One region of the Streptomyces sp. NPDC005266 genome, then DNA from elsewhere that is predicted to be linked to it. Evidence: riboswitches for the same ligand, from Rfam matches in the RefSeq annotation. Region 1 holds a riboswitch; the other holds the start of a gene.
The links. Region 1 has a riboswitch for S-adenosylmethionine ahead of ABZU99_RS12775 (aminotransferase class V-fold PLP-dependent enzyme). Riboswitches for the same ligand answer to the same signal wherever they lie in the genome.
Positions count from the first base shown of each region.

Region 2: linked by a shared signal. The riboswitch ahead of thrC (threonine synthase) and the one ahead of ABZU99_RS12775 (aminotransferase class V-fold PLP-dependent enzyme) in region 1 are both predicted to bind S-adenosylmethionine.

Region 1 is NZ_JBEXHC010000005.1:337,231-344,501, forward strand. It holds gene ABZU99_RS12775 (aminotransferase class V-fold PLP-dependent enzyme) at 1-1,277, opposite strand, end outside; SAM riboswitch class IV at 1,449-1,566, opposite strand; gene trpD (anthranilate phosphoribosyltransferase) at 1,649-2,722, opposite strand; gene ABZU99_RS12785 (cytochrome bc complex cytochrome b subunit) at 2,915-4,552, opposite strand; gene ABZU99_RS12790 (Rieske 2Fe-2S domain-containing protein) at 4,549-5,607, opposite strand; gene ABZU99_RS12795 (c-type cytochrome) at 5,604-6,413, opposite strand; gene ABZU99_RS12800 (heme-copper oxidase subunit III) at 6,483-7,103, opposite strand.
Region 2 is NZ_JBEXHC010000007.1:320,157-327,427, forward strand. It holds gene groL (chaperonin GroEL) at 1-529, opposite strand, end outside; gene ABZU99_RS17070 (cold-shock protein) at 844-1,050, opposite strand; gene ABZU99_RS17075 (MoaD/ThiS family protein) at 1,481-1,759, opposite strand; gene thrC (threonine synthase) at 1,756-3,087, opposite strand; SAM riboswitch class I at 3,105-3,245, opposite strand; gene ABZU99_RS17085 (glucosyl-3-phosphoglycerate synthase) at 3,397-4,344, shown strand; gene ABZU99_RS17090 (trehalose-6-phosphate synthase) at 4,987-6,444, shown strand; gene otsB (trehalose-phosphatase) at 6,659-7,271, opposite strand, start outside.

The DNA.
Region 1 (7,271 bases):
ACGAAGCGCTCCACATGCTCATCCGGGGTGCCCGCGCCGAAGCTGACCCGGATCGCGTTCAGCGAACGCTCCCCCGGCGCCGCCTCGGGCGCCCCGCACTCGCCCGGCTCCTCGGGTTCACTGCCCAGCAGGGTCCGTACCAGCGGATGCGCGCAGAAGAGGCCGTCGCGCACGCCGATGCCGTACTCCGCGGAGAGCGCCGCCGCGAAGTGCGAGCTGTTCCAGCCCTCCACCACGAACGAGAGCACTCCCACCCGGGGAGCGTCGTCGCCGAACAGGGACAGCACCCGCACCTCGGGCACCTCGGCCAGCCCCTGCCGCACCGTCTCGATGAGCTGGCGCTCGCGCGCGACCAGCCCCTCGAAGCCGGCCTCGGACAGCGCCTTGCACGCCGAGGCGATCGCGTACACCCCGATCACATTCGGCGAACCGGCCTCGTGCCGGGCGGCGGTGGTGTGCCACTCGACGTCCACCCCGCCATCCTCCCGCCGCGCGACCTTGCGGCTCGCGCCGCCGCCCGCCAGGTACGGCCGCGCCTCCCGCAGCCAGTCGGCCCGCCCGGCCAGCACGCCCGCCCCGAACGGCGCGTACAGCTTGTGTCCGGAGAACGCCACCCAGTCGACATCCGCCTCGGCGATGTCCACCGGATGATGGGGGGCGAGCTGGGCGGCGTCCAGCACGATCCGCGCGCCGTGCGCATGCGCCACCGCCGCCAGCTCTCGCACCGGCCACAGCTCACCTGTCACATTCGACGCACCCGTCACACACACCAGCGCCGCACCGCCGTCCCGGCCCGCCAGCGCCTTCTCCAGCGTCTCCACCGCCTGCCGCGGCGAGCGCGGTGCGCTCAGGTAGCGCACCCGCACGTCCTCCCGCTGCTCCCACGGCAGCAGCGAGGCATGGTGCTCGGTCTCGAACACGAAGACCTCGGTGCCCCGCGGCGCCACGGCGGCCAGCAGGTTGAGGGAGTCCGTGGTCGAGCGGGTGAAGACGACCTGATCGTCCTCGCGGCAGCCGAGGAAGGCGGCGACGTCCTTACGGCTGTTCTCGAACAGATCGGTCGACAGCTGGGAGAGATAGCCCGCCCCGCGGTGCACGCTTCCGTAGTACGGGGCGTACGCGGCGACGTCGTCCCACACGCGCCGCAGGGCGGGCGCACTGGCGGCGTAGTCGAGCGCGGCATACGTCACCTCGCCACCGGTGACCAGGGGGACGCGGACATCGCTGCCGAGGACGGGAAGCGGCTCGCAGGTGGCAACAGACGAAAAAGCGGACATGGCGAATTCTCCCGGGAATGCCGAAAAAGCCGAAAAGGCGTGCATGCGGACGCGCAGGCGGAATCTGCCGCCAGGGCGCGGAAGGAACGAAAGGGAACGGGCCGTCCGGCCCTAGCGCATTCGCTGCATCACGGAAGAACTCCCTCGACCACCAGGACCCCTAGTGCGAGGGGTCCGCGCTTGCCGCAGACCTCGCTGCCTGCGGCCTGGTCATCACCCGGGGCACCCCGCCACGGACGGAGGGTTGCCGGACAGCGGGCCGGGGCCGTAGTCGCTGTCGCTCGTGACCTGGCCGGCAGTATGCCATCGGCTGATCGACGCACGCAGCCCCTGTCCGCATCCCGGACAGGGGCTGCTGCACGACCTTCGGATCACGCGTTGCTCGCCAGCACCCACCGCTCCAGGGCGCTGCCCGCCGCCCCCGAGTCGATCGACTCGGCCGCCCGCGCCACACCCGCCGCGATCCGCTCCGCCAGCGGCTTGTCGCCCGGCTCCGGCTCCAGCGCCACGAGCGCCGCCGCCGAGTTCAGGAGCACCGCGTCCCGTACCGGGCCCGTCTCGCCCGCCAGCAGCCGCCGCGCCACGTCCGCGTTGTACGACGCGTCCGCGCCGCGCAGCGCCTCCACGGGGGCCAGCTCGAACCCGATGTCCCGCGGGTCGAACGTCTCCTGGCGTACGACGCCGTCGCGGACCACCCACACCTGCGAGGTCGACGTCACCGTCAGCTCGTCCAGACCGTCATCGCCGCGGAACACCAGCGCCGAGGAGCCGCGCTCCGCCAGCACACTGGCCATGATCGGCGCCATTCGCGCGTCCGCGACGCCCGTGGCCTGGCATCGCACCCGCGCCGGGTTGGTCAGCGGGCCCAGGAAGTTGAACGGGGTGGCGATGCCCAGCTCGCGACGGGCGGGGGCGACATGCCGCAGCGACGGGTGGAACTTCACCGCGAAGCACATGGTGATCCCCGCCTCCTCGGCGATCTCGGCCACCCGCCGCGGGCTGAGCTCCAGATTGACCCCGAGCTTCTCCAGCACGTCGGAGGCACCGCTGGCCGAGGACGAGGCCCGGTTGCCGTGCTTGACGACCCGCGCCCCGGTGCCGGCGACGACCAGCGCGGACATGGTGGAGATATTGACGGTCCTGGCGCGGTCGCCGCCGGTGCCGACGATGTCGACGGTCGCCCCGGGCACCTCGATCACCTTGGCATGCTCGTACATGGCCCGGACGAGCCCGGACATCTCGGCCACGGTCTCGCCCTTGGCCCGCAGCGCGACGGCGAAACCGGCGATCTGCGCGTCGGTGGCCTCACCCCGCATGATCCGGTCCATGGCCCAGGCGGTGTCATCGGCGCTGAGGTCCCGGCCCCGCAGCAGTGAGTCGAGGACATCCGGCCAGGTGCGGGCCGTCGCGGTGCTGTCGCCTCCGGCGGGGGTCACAACGTCCATGGTCCGCTCCTGGATCCGTGGGGTGGGCAGGGGAAGGGGCCCGCCATACGGGCGTGGCGCCCGTGGCAAGCCTATCGGCGCGAGAACGCCACCCGCCGCACGCCCGTATGGCGGACAACGACCAGGGCCTCGGTCCGGACCCTGAGGTCCGGACCGAGGCCCTGGCGGTGGCGTCAGCTGACGTGCGAGAGATCAGTGGTGGCCGTGGCCGCTGGTGATCTCGTCGTACTCCGCACGCGTCGGCTTCGGAATGACGGCATCCTCGCCGTAGTAGCTCTTGGAGAGCTTCGAGCGGAGCTTCTGCGACGGCTTTATCTTGCGGGCGACCCCGTTCTCGTCCACGGCCGGACCGACCTCGTACGGCTCCGGCTGCTCATGCTGGGTGAGCAGATGCCGCTGCTCCTGCGAGATCGGCTCGTGCACCTCGATGAACTCACCGTGCGGCAGCCGCTTGATGATGCCGGTCTCGCGACCGTGCAGCACCTTGTCGCGGTCGCGCCGCTGGAGGCCCAGGCAGATCCGCTTGGTGGCGATGAAGGCCAGGACCGGGCCGGCGAAGAAGGCGATCCGCACGAACCACGTGATCGAGTTGATCGAGAGGTGGAAGTGGGTGGCCCACAGGTCGTTACCGCCACCGATCAGCATCACGAAGTACGCGGTCAGCCAGGCGACGCCGAAGGCGGTGCGGGTCGGGGCGTTGCGCGGACGGTCCAGGATGTGGTGCTCGCGCTTGTCCCCGGTGATCCAGGACTCGATGAACGGGTAGACGCCGATGGCCAGCAGGACCAGCGGGAAGAGCACGATCGGGATGAACACGCCCAGGACGAGCGTGTGACCCCAGGCGTTGATCTCCCAGCCGGGCATCACCCGGACCAGACCCTCGGCGAAGCCCATGTACCAGTCGGGTTGGGCGCCGGTGGACACCTGGTCGGGCCGGTAGGGGCCGATGGTCCAGATCGGGTTGATGGTGGCGATCGCCGAGATGGCCGCGATCACACCGAAGACCAGGAAGAAGAAGCCGCCCGCCTTGGCCATGTAGACCGGCAGCAGGGGCATGCCGACCACGTTCTTCTCGGTCTTTCCGGCGCCCGGGAACTGCGTGTGCTTGTGGTAGAAGACCAGGATCAGGTGCGCCACCAGCAGGCCGAGCATGATGCCCGGCAGCAGCAGGACGTGGACCGGGTAGAGCCTCGGGATGAGGTCCATACCGGGGAACTCGCCGCCGAACACGAACATCGAGATGTAGGTGCCCACGACCGGGATCGACAGGAACACGCCCTCGATGAACCGCAGACCGGTGCCGGAGAGCAGGTCGTCGGGGAGCGAGTAGCCGGTGAAGCCGGTCAGCATGCCGAGGAAGAACAGCAGGAAGCCGAAGAGCCAGTTGATCTCACGCGGCTTGCGGAACGCACCGGTGAAGAACACCCGCATCATGTGGACGAACATGCCGGCGAGGAACACCAGCGCCGCCCAGTGGTGGATCTGCCGGATCAGCAGACCGCCGCGGACCTCGAAGCTGATGTCGAGCGTCGAGGCGAACGCCTCGGACATCTTGACGCCCTGCATCGGCACGTACGGGCCGTGGTACGTGACCTCTTCCATGCTGGGGTGGAAGAACAGCGTCAGATACACACCCGTGAGGATGATGATGATGAAGCTGTAGAGGCAGACCTCGCCCAGCATGAAGGACCAGTGGTCCGGGAAGATCTTGCGCATATTGGCCTTGGCGAGGCTGTAGATGCCCAGCCGGCCGTCGGCCCAGTCGGCGACGCGCTCACCCGCGGGCGCTTTGCCGCGCCGCTCGGTGTGCCGCGTGGTGTCAGTACTCATCCGCGCTCCCAGAAAGCAGGACCGACGGGCTCCGGGAAGTCGCCCATGGCTTCGAGGTACCCCTGGTCATTGACCGAGATCCGCAACTGCGGCAGGGCGTGACCGGCCGGACCGAAGATCACTCGGCCACCGTCGGAGAGGTCGAACGTCGACTGATGGCAGGGGCACAGGACGTGGTGCGTCTGCTGCTCGTACAGGTTGATCGGGCAGCCGACGTGGGTGCAGATCTTCGAGAACGCGACGATGCCGTCGTGCGACCAGTCCAGCTCGCGCTTGTCCTTGATGTTCTCCGGCTGCAGCCGGACCAGCATCAGGGCCGCCTTGGCGATCTCCGTCTGGAAGTCGTGCTGCTCCTCGCTCATGCCCTCGGGCATGGCGAAGGTCAGCGAGCCGACGACGATGTCCTCGGGGCGCAGCGGCTGCATGGTGTTCTGGTTCATCAGCCGCTTGCCCTTGGCCCACTTGGTGTGCCGGAGCTTGGTGCCCGGCAGCGGACCGAGGTCGCGCAGCAGCACCACGCCGGAGAGCGGCACCAGCGCCAGCGCGCCGAAGAGGGTGTTGCGCGCGAGCTTGCGCCGGCCGAAGCCGGACTCCTCGGCGCCCGTCCGGAAGTCGTCGAGGACCTTGGCCTTGACCTCGGGGGGGGCCTCGATGGGGTGGCGCTCGTCGGCGACCTCCACATCGGACATCAGGGTGCGGGCCCAGTGGACCGCGCCCGCGCCGATGGCGAACAGGGCGATGCCGAGGGTCAGTCCCAGCGCGAAGTTGAGCGCGCTGACGTGGCCGATCGGGAAGACATAGATGTACTTGTCCACCGGGAGGGCCACATACGAGGCGATGAAGGCGATCGTGGCCACCATCGAGACCGTGAACAGCAGGGCGACCGTGCGCTCGGAGCGCCTCGCGGCCCGCTCGTCGATGTCCTGCTTGCGGTGCTCGTGCGGGGGCAGCCCCGGGTCGGCGAACGGGTCCTCGGAGACCGCTACCGCGCCCTCCCCGGCCGCCCGCTCCTGCGGCAGCTTGTCTTCTGCGTCTGGCATCTCGTGGCTACTCATGACTTCTTGGCCTTTGCGGTCCGGGCGGCGACCCAGATGGTGAGGACGATCAGCGCGCCCATCCCGAAGACCCAGCCGAAGAGGCCCTCGCTGACGGGGCCGAGCCCGCCGAGCTCAAGGCCGCCGGGGGTCTTGGTCTTGTCGCTGTTGACCGTGTCGAGGTACGCGATGATGTCCTTCTTGTTCTTCTCCGGCAGCGTGGTGTCGGGGAAGGAGGGCATGTTCTGCGGGCCGGTCTGCATGGCCTCGTAGAGGTGCTTGGGCTCGACGCCATCGAGGGCCGGCGCGTACTTGCCGTTCGTCAGGGCGCCGCCCTTGCCGGCGAAGTTGTGGCACTGCGCGCAGTTCGTACGGAAGAGCTCCCCGCCCTTCGCGATGTCCGCGCCGTCAGGGCTGTACTGGCCCTTGGTGGGGGTCACCGGACCCGGGCCGAGCGAGGCGATGTACGCGGCCAGCTGCTCGATCTCGGCGTCCGAGTAGATCTTCTTCTTCTTCGGCACCTGGGCGCCCGGCTGCTGGGCGGGCATACGGCCGGTGCCGACCTGGAAGTCGACGGCGGCGGAGCCCACTCCGACCAGGCTAGGGCCGTCGGTGGTCCCCTGACCGCCCGTGCCATGGCAGGTGGCGCAGCCGACGGCATAGAGCTTCTTGCCCTCCTCGATGGCGAGGGACTGGGCGGAGCTGTCATCGGCCTTCGCCTCGCTCGGCGAGAACGCGGCGTACAGCCCCCCAGTGACCGCCAGCGCGAAGAGTAGGACGACGAGCGCAGCCAGCGGATGGCGCCGTCGTGCGGAGAGCTTTTTCACGGATTACCCCGGTGTCAGGATCTTCTGCGTCGATGCTTTAAGGACGTGGTTCCGGTCGCGGAGACCGGCTTACTTGATCATGTAGATCGTGGCGAAGAGGCCGATCCAGACGACATCGACGAAGTGCCAGTAGTAGGACACGACGATCGCCGCCGTCGCCTGCTGGTGGGTGAACCTCTTGGCCGCGTACGTCCTGCCCAGGACCAGCAGGAAGGCGATGAGGCCGCCTGTCACATGCAGTCCGTGGAAACCGGTGGTCAGGTAGAACACCGAACCGTACGGGTCGGACGAGAGCGAGAGCCCGTCATGCTTGACCAGTTCGGTGTATTCGAAGATCTGACCGCCGACGAAGATCGCGCCCATCATGAAGGTGATCACGAACCAGGTGCGCAGCTTCTTCACGTCGCCGCGCTCGGCGGCGAAGACACCGAGCTGGCAGGTGAGGGAGGAGAGCACCAGGATCGTGGTGTTCGTCGCCGAGAACGGGAAGTTCAGCGCGGACGCCATTTCCTTCCAGTGCTCGGCTCCGGTCACCGATCGCAGGGTGAAGTACATCGCGAAGAGGGCCGCGAAGAACATCAGCTCGGAACTCAGCCAGATGATGGTTCCGACGCTGGTGAGGTTCGGCCGGTTGACCGACGGGTGCGCGTGCCCGGTATCTACTGCTGTTGCTGTCGCCACGACCGACATTATGTCGGTCGCTTATCCAGCGCTCACTCCCGGGGGTCCCGTTCGGAGTGTCAAGGCCATCGATGCTGCTCGTCGGGGCTCTACGGGCCAGTCCCTCGAAGGAGGGAGAGATCCGTACGCCCCCTCCTCCGCACGGCTGTACCGGAGTAGCATCCGCGACAGGAGCCC
Region 2 (7,271 bases), on a different contig from region 1:
CCTCGACGGTGATGACACCTTCCTTGCCGACCTTGTCCATCGCCTCGGCGATGAGCTCGCCGATCTGGGTGTCGGCGGCGGAGATGGAGGCGGTGGAGGCGATCTGCTCCTTGGTCTCCACGTCCTTGGCCTGCTCGAGCAGCTGGGCGGAGACGGCCTCGACGGCCTTCTCGATGCCGCGCTTGAGAGCCATCGGGTTGGCGCCCGCGGCTACGTTGCGCAGGCCTTCCTTGACCAGCGCCTGGGCGAGGACGGTCGCGGTCGTCGTGCCGTCACCGGCGACGTCGTCCGTCTTCTTCGCGACCTCCTTGACCAGCTCGGCGCCGATCTTCTCGTACGGGTCCTCGAGCTCGATCTCCTTGGCGATGGACACACCATCGTTGGTGATCGTGGGGGCGCCCCACTTCTTCTCGAGGACGACGTTACGGCCCTTGGGGCCGAGGGTGACCTTGACGGCGTCGGCGAGCTGGTTCATCCCGCGCTCGAGGCCGCGCCGCGCCTCCTCGTCGAACGCGATGATCTTGGCCATGTGAAGTGGTCCTCCCAAGACGGGGTGGATTGCTCCGGACCGCGCTGGCGCCCGCGACGGACGGCCTGCCGACCAACGGTTCCTTGCCCCGTATGGCCGGACGGGCCTCACCGACCCGGTCCTTCTGTCACTCTCAACGTCAGAGTGCTAACGCCAATGATTAGCACTCGACCCATGAGAGTGCAAGCGCCCGAAGGGGTCAAGGGGGCACAGAAGGAGAGGAACGGCAGGGTGGCGCGCATACGCCGAAGGGCCCGCACCCCCAAGGGGGGCGGGCCCTTCGACACTTCAGTCAGCTGCCTCGCGTCGGCGCGTCAGCCTACGGCCACGCGGACCATGTCCGCCTGCGGGCCCTTCTGGCCCTGCGAGATCTCGAACTCGACCCGCTGGCCTTCCTCGAGGGTGCGGTAACCGTCCATCTGGATCGCGCTGTAGTGGACGAACACGTCCGCACCACCGTCGACCGCGATGAAGCCGTACCCCTTCTCCGCGTTGAACCACTTGACGGTGCCCTGAGCCATTCCTAACTCCCCTATTACTGGCCCTTGCGCAGGACCGCACTCCGCGGACCCGGGTCAGACCTCACCCCCCGGTCATGGAGGGTGTGCGCCGGAACGCGTCGACCGCCGCTGAATGTATCCGTCCCAACGCCCTCTGCAACAGGTCAATCGGACGAGAATTCTGGGCATGGCCGATCGGTAAAAGGTGGAGAATCCCCGCGAAGTTCGGGCAAGCCGGGCCGGGCATAGGGCGCCAACCCGACAAATCGTGCTCACGCTTTGCACACAAGTTGACGAGTTCTCATATGTGGTGCCAGCGGCGGGGTCATTGGAGAAGCGGGGCAACTGTATCGCGATTCCACAGACGGAATCGCCCCGTCCGCTTCTCCCTGGACGGGGCGATTCCAAAGGTGAGGGGGTGATCGGGCGATCACCAGGGGGTGATCCGAGGTCAGCAGCCGCCCGCGACCGCCGGGATGATCGAGACCCCGGCGCCGTCCGGCGTGGCGGTGTGCAGGCCGTCGGCGAACCGGACGTCGTCGTCGTTGACGTAGACGTTGACGAAGCGGCGCAGCTTGCCGGTGTCGTCCAGGACGCGGGCCGAGATGCCCTGGTGGTTCTTCTCCAGGTCCGCCAGGACCTCGGCGAGGGTCGCGCCCTCGGCGCTGACCTCGGCCCGGCCGCCGGTGTAGGTGCGCAGGATGGTCGGGATGCGAACGTTGACGCTCATATGAGGCCAGCCTCTCGGAACGAGTCAAGGGTGGGGCGGATGATGGCGGAGGGTCCGGTGGTGGGGGCCACCGCGTCGAGGGTCTTGAGGCCGTCACCGGTGTTGAGCACGACGGTGGTGAGGGTCGGGTCGAGAAGCCCGTCCTCGATCAGCTTCTTCGTCACGCCGACGGTCACCCCGCCGGCGGTCTCCGCGAAGATCCCCTCGGTGCGGGCCAGCAGCTTGATCGCGTCGACAACCTGCTCGTCGTTGACGTCCTCCACGGCGCCGCCGGTGCGACGGGCGATGTCGAGGACGTACGGGCCGTCCGCCGGGTTGCCGATGGCCAGCGACTTGGCGATGGTGTTCGGCTTCTGCGGCCGTACGACATCGTGACCCGCCTTGAAGGCGGCGGAGACCGGGGAGCAGCCCTCGGCCTGGGCGCCGAAGATCTTGTACGGCTTGTCCTCGACCAGCCCGAGCGCGATGAGCTCCTTCAGCCCCTTGTCGATCTTGGTGAGCTGGGAGCCCGAGGCGATCGGGATGACGATCTGGTCCGGCAGCCGCCAGCCGAGCTGCTCGCAGATCTCGTACGCCAGGGTCTTGGACCCCTCGCCGTAGTACGGGCGCAGATTGACGTTGACAAAGCCCCAGCCCTCGCCGACCGGGTCGCCGATCAGCTCGCTGCAGAAGCGGTTGACGTCGTCGTACGTGCCCTCGATGCCGACCAGGTCCCCGCCGTAGACGGCGGCCATCACGACCTTGCCGGCCTCCAGGTCGTGTGGGATGAAGACGCAGGAGCGGAAGCCCGCGCGGGCGGCGGCCGCGCCGACCGCGCCGGCGAGGTTGCCGGTGGAGGAGCAGGAGAGGGTGGTGAAGCCGAAGGCGCGAGCGGCCTGGACGGCGATGGCCACGACCCGGTCCTTGAAGGAGTGGGTGGGGTTGCCGGAATCGTCCTTGATGTGCAGCTCGCCGGTGACACCGAGTTCACGGGCGAGGTTGTCGGCCTTGACCAGCTTGGTGAAGCCGGGGTTCAGGCTGGGCGTGGCCGCGACGTCGGCCGGGACCGGCAGAAGGGGGGCGTAGCGCCAGATGTTGTCGGGACCGGCCTCGATCTGCCGACGCAGCCCCTCCGGGTCGCCGCTCGGCAGGTCGTACGCGACCTCGAGCGGCCCGAAACACGCCTCGCACGCGAAGATCGGGCCGAGGTCGAAACGCTCACCGCACTCCCGGCAGGACAGGGCGACGGCGGGGCCGAAAGAACCGGAGAAGTCGGAAGTGCCGGTAACGCTGGAATCACTGGAAGTGGCAGCAGAAGTGGTTGAGCTTTCGACAGATTGCACAGCCATGGAGGCGAGGCCCTTTCTCCTCATCTTCCTCGGGACGCATTTCGCCACGAGCCGGAATTGGCACCTTCCCGAGCTGGCAGCCCCGCTGCGAAAGCAGGACCAGCTGGAGGGTTGCCGGGGCTTCAACGGGCCGTTCCCTCTGCCCCTCTGGATGAGCGGTATGGCCGCGGGCCGAGCCCGGGCATTTATGCGCACGACGACCCCGACATACGACGGCCACGTGCGTTGTTCAAGACTGTAACCGAAGGCCCTGATGGTTGAGATAGCCGTCCGAACCGCGAGATGCATCACAGCAGGGAGAGAAAACAGGTGCTGGATGAGGTGGAGCGCTGGCTGGAGCACCGCTCCTGGTCCGCCGAGGACCGTCCGCTGGGCCGCCTGCTGGCCGCGAAGCGCGACACGGCGACGACCGTGAGCGTCGTGCTGCCCGCCCTGAACGAGGAGGAGACGGTCGGCGAGATCGCCGGGGCGATCCGCCGCGAGCTGATGAGCCAGGCGGTGCCACTCGTCGACGAGCTGGTGGTGGTGGACTCCGGTTCGACGGACCGTACGGCCGAGGTCGCCGCGGCGGCGGGCGCGAGAGTCGTGCACCGCGACTCGGTGCTGCCCCGGCTGCCCGCGCTGCCCGGCAAGGGCGAGGTGCTGTGGCGCTCGCTGCTGGCCACCAGCGGCGAGATCGTCTGTTTCATCGATGCCGACCTGCGGGAATTCGATCCCCGCTTCGTCTCGGGGATCATCGGCCCGCTGCTGACCGATCCCGGGGTGCAGCTGGTCAAGGGCATGTACGACCGGCCGCTCGGCGAAGCCGCGGGCCAGGGTGGACGGGTCACCGAGCTGGTCGCCCGGCCGCTGCTGAATCTGCACTGGCCGCAGCTGGCCGGCTTCGTCCAGCCGCTGGGCGGCGAGTACGCGGCGCGCCGTTCCCTGCTGGAGCGGCTGCCCTTCCCGGTCGGCTACGGAGTCGAGCTGGGACTGCTGGTCGACGCGCTGCACACGGTCGGGCTCGACGCCCTCGCCCAGGTGGACATCGGCGTACGCAAACACCGCCACCAGGACGGTCAGGCGCTGGGCCGGATGGCGGCGGCGATCTACCGCACCGCACAGCTGCGGCTGGCGCGCGGCCACTTGGTGCGGCCGCGGCTGACCCAGTTCGACCGGGGCGAGAACGGCTTCGAGCCGCGGACTACGGCCGTGGACACGGAGGAGCGGCCGCCGATGATCGAGATCCCGGAGTACGAGGCGCGGCGAGCGGCGTAGCGGGGCGGTCGCCCATATGCGCGCGGCACGGCGGGCGACGTAGCGGGGCGGCAGCGGTTTACGGCGGAGCGGCTGGCGGAGCGCGGCCGAGCGGCTGGCAGAGCGCGGCTGGCCGGCTGGCGGAGCGCGGCTGGTCGGGCGCGGCCGAGCGGCTGGCGGAGAGCGGCTGGCGGCGCGCGGCTGGCCGAGCGGCTGGCCGGCTGGCGAAGCGCGGCTGGCGAAGCGCGGCTGGCCGAGCGGCTGGCCGGCTGGCGAAGCGCGGCTGGCCGGCTGGCGAAGCGGCTGGCAGAGCGGCTGGCAGAGCGGCTGGCCGAGCAGCTGGCAGAGCGCGGCTGGCGAAGCGCGGCTGGCAGAGCGCGGCCGAGCGGCTGGCGGAGCGCGGCCGAGCGGCTGGCCGAGCACGGCTGGCCGGCTGGCGAAGCACGGCTGGCCGAGCGGCTGGCCGGCTGGCGAAGCACGGCTGGCCGAGCACGGCTGGCCGGCTGGCTGAGCGGCTGGCCGAGCACGGCTGGCCGGCTGGCTGAGCGGCTGGCGGAGCGCGGCTGGCGGCATCCGTAGGCCGGGGTCGCTCGGGCGTCGCTCCTACGGGGCAACGAACCGTACGTATGTTTGCGCGCGGCGCCACATGGCTAGGCTCGCGACATGGGAGTCTCCCGGACTGCACCGATCCTCGTCGCCTCCAACCGCGGCCCGGTTTCGTACACGCTGGGCGAGGACGGCTCGCTCACCGCCAAGCGCGGCGGCGGCGGGCTGGTCTCCGGCCTCAGCGCGATCGCCCCGGACGCGGGCGCGGTGTGGGTGTGCGCGGCGCTCGGCGACGGCGACCGCGAAGCCGCCCGGCGCGCCGGAAGCGGCCATCTAAACCCCGGCGACACCGGCGGGCAGCAGGTCAGGATGCTCGACATCGCGCCGAACATCTTCGCCGCCGCGTACAACGGCATCGCCAATTCGGTGCTGTGGTTCATCCACCATCTGCTCTACCAGACCCCCGTCGAGCCGGCCTTCGACGCCGAGTTCGGCGTCCAGTGGGCCGCCTACGAGAGGTACAACGCGGCCTTCGCCGACGCGCTCGCCCAGGAGGCGACCGACGGCGCCGTCGTGCTGGTGCAGGACTACCACCTGGCGCTGGTGCCGGGGATGCTCCGCGAGCGCCGGCCCGATCTGCGGATCGGCCATTTCTCGCACACGCCGTGGGCGCCGCCGGACTACTACCGGCTCCTGCCGGACGCGGTGGCGGCGCAGGTGCTGCGCGGCATCCTGGGCGGCGACCGCGCCGCGTTTCTCACCGAGCGCTGGGCCACGGCCTTCGCCGACTGCTGCGCGGCGGTGCTGGGCGCGGAGGTCGTCCGCGAGGACGGCGGCGCGGCGGCGGTGCGGTTCGAGGGGCGGGAGACCCGGCTCGGGGTGCACGGTCTGGGCGCGGACGGGGACTTCCTCCGGCAGCGGTCGCGGCAGGCGGATGTCGAGGAGCGGCTCACGGCCCTGCGGGCGCAGATCGGGCCCGGCCGGAAGTCGATCGTCCGGGTGGATCGTACCGAGCTGTCCAAGAACATCGTCCGGGGGCTGCTGGCCTATCGGCGGCTGCTGGAGACCCGCCCCGAGTGGCGCGAGCGCGTGGTCCATGTGGCCTTCGCCTACCCCTCCCGCCAGGACCTCGCGGTCTACCGCGACTACACCGAGCGGGTGCGGCTGCTCGCGGACGAAATCAACGCGGAGTACGGCACGGCCGGCTGGCAGCCGGTCGCCCTGCATGTGAAGGACGACTTCGCGCGCTCCCTCGCGGCCTACCGGCTGGCCGACGTGGCGCTGGTCAACCCGATCCGGGACGGGATGAATCTGGTGGCCAAGGAGGTGCCGGTCGTCTCCGAGCAGGGATGCGCGCTGGTGCTCTCGCGGGAGGCCGGGGCATACGCGGAGCTGGGCGAGGACGCGCTGGTGGTCAACCCGTACGACGTCGAGGCGACGGCGGAGGCGCTGCACGAGGCGCTGCGGATGAGCGACGGGGAGCGGACGGAGCGTACGAAGCGGCTGGCGGCCGCGGCGACCGCGCTGCCGCCGCAGGCATGGTTCCTGGGGCAGCTGCGGGCGCTGGAGGCCTAAGCGCGATGCCGGTGACTTTGCAGGCTTCCAAGGCATGCCGATCGGGGGCATCGCTTCAGGTCAGCGCCTCGCAAGCCCTATTAAGTCACCCGGCATTGGGCCTGAGCGAGGCCTAAGCGCGCCCGGCGCGTGGCGCGCTACCGCGTCGCCGCTTCCGCCAGCTTCTCCGCCAACCCGTCCAGCAGCCTCACCACCGGGCCGACAGAGCACCAGGTCAGCCTGCGGCTTCCGCCAACCCCTCCAGCAGGCTCACTATGCCCGCCGGGCCGTCGACGACCAGATCCGCGCGCTTCGCGAGCTCGTTGACCTCCGTACTCCCGCTGCACACCAGCACGCCCGGGACGCCCTCCTCCCGCAGCTTCTCCACCGCCGCGAACGCGGCCAGATCACCGAGGTCGTCGCCCGCGTAGAGCACGGCTTCCGCGCCCGACTGCCGTACGTACTCCGTGAGCGCTACGCCCTTGTCCATGCCCGGTGGGCGCAGCTCCAGCACCAGTCGGCCCGGTTCGACGATCAGACCGTGGCGCTCGGCCAGGGCGTGGAGCGGGGCGCGCAGCTGGTCGAAGGCGGCCTGGGGGTCGTCGGCGCGGCGGGTGTGGACGGCAACGGCGCGGCCCTTGTCCTCGATCCAGATGCCGCGCCAGGCGCCGTTCGTCTCCAGGACGGCAGGGAGTTCGGCCTTCACGGCGGCGATACCAGGGTGCGGTTCGGGGGCCTGGACGGAGCCGCTCGCGGCATCCCAGCGCTCGGCGCCGTAGAGGCCGAGGACGACGAGCCGGTCCAGCCCCTCGGCCCCGGCGAAGCCGCCGTACCGCACCGCGACCTCG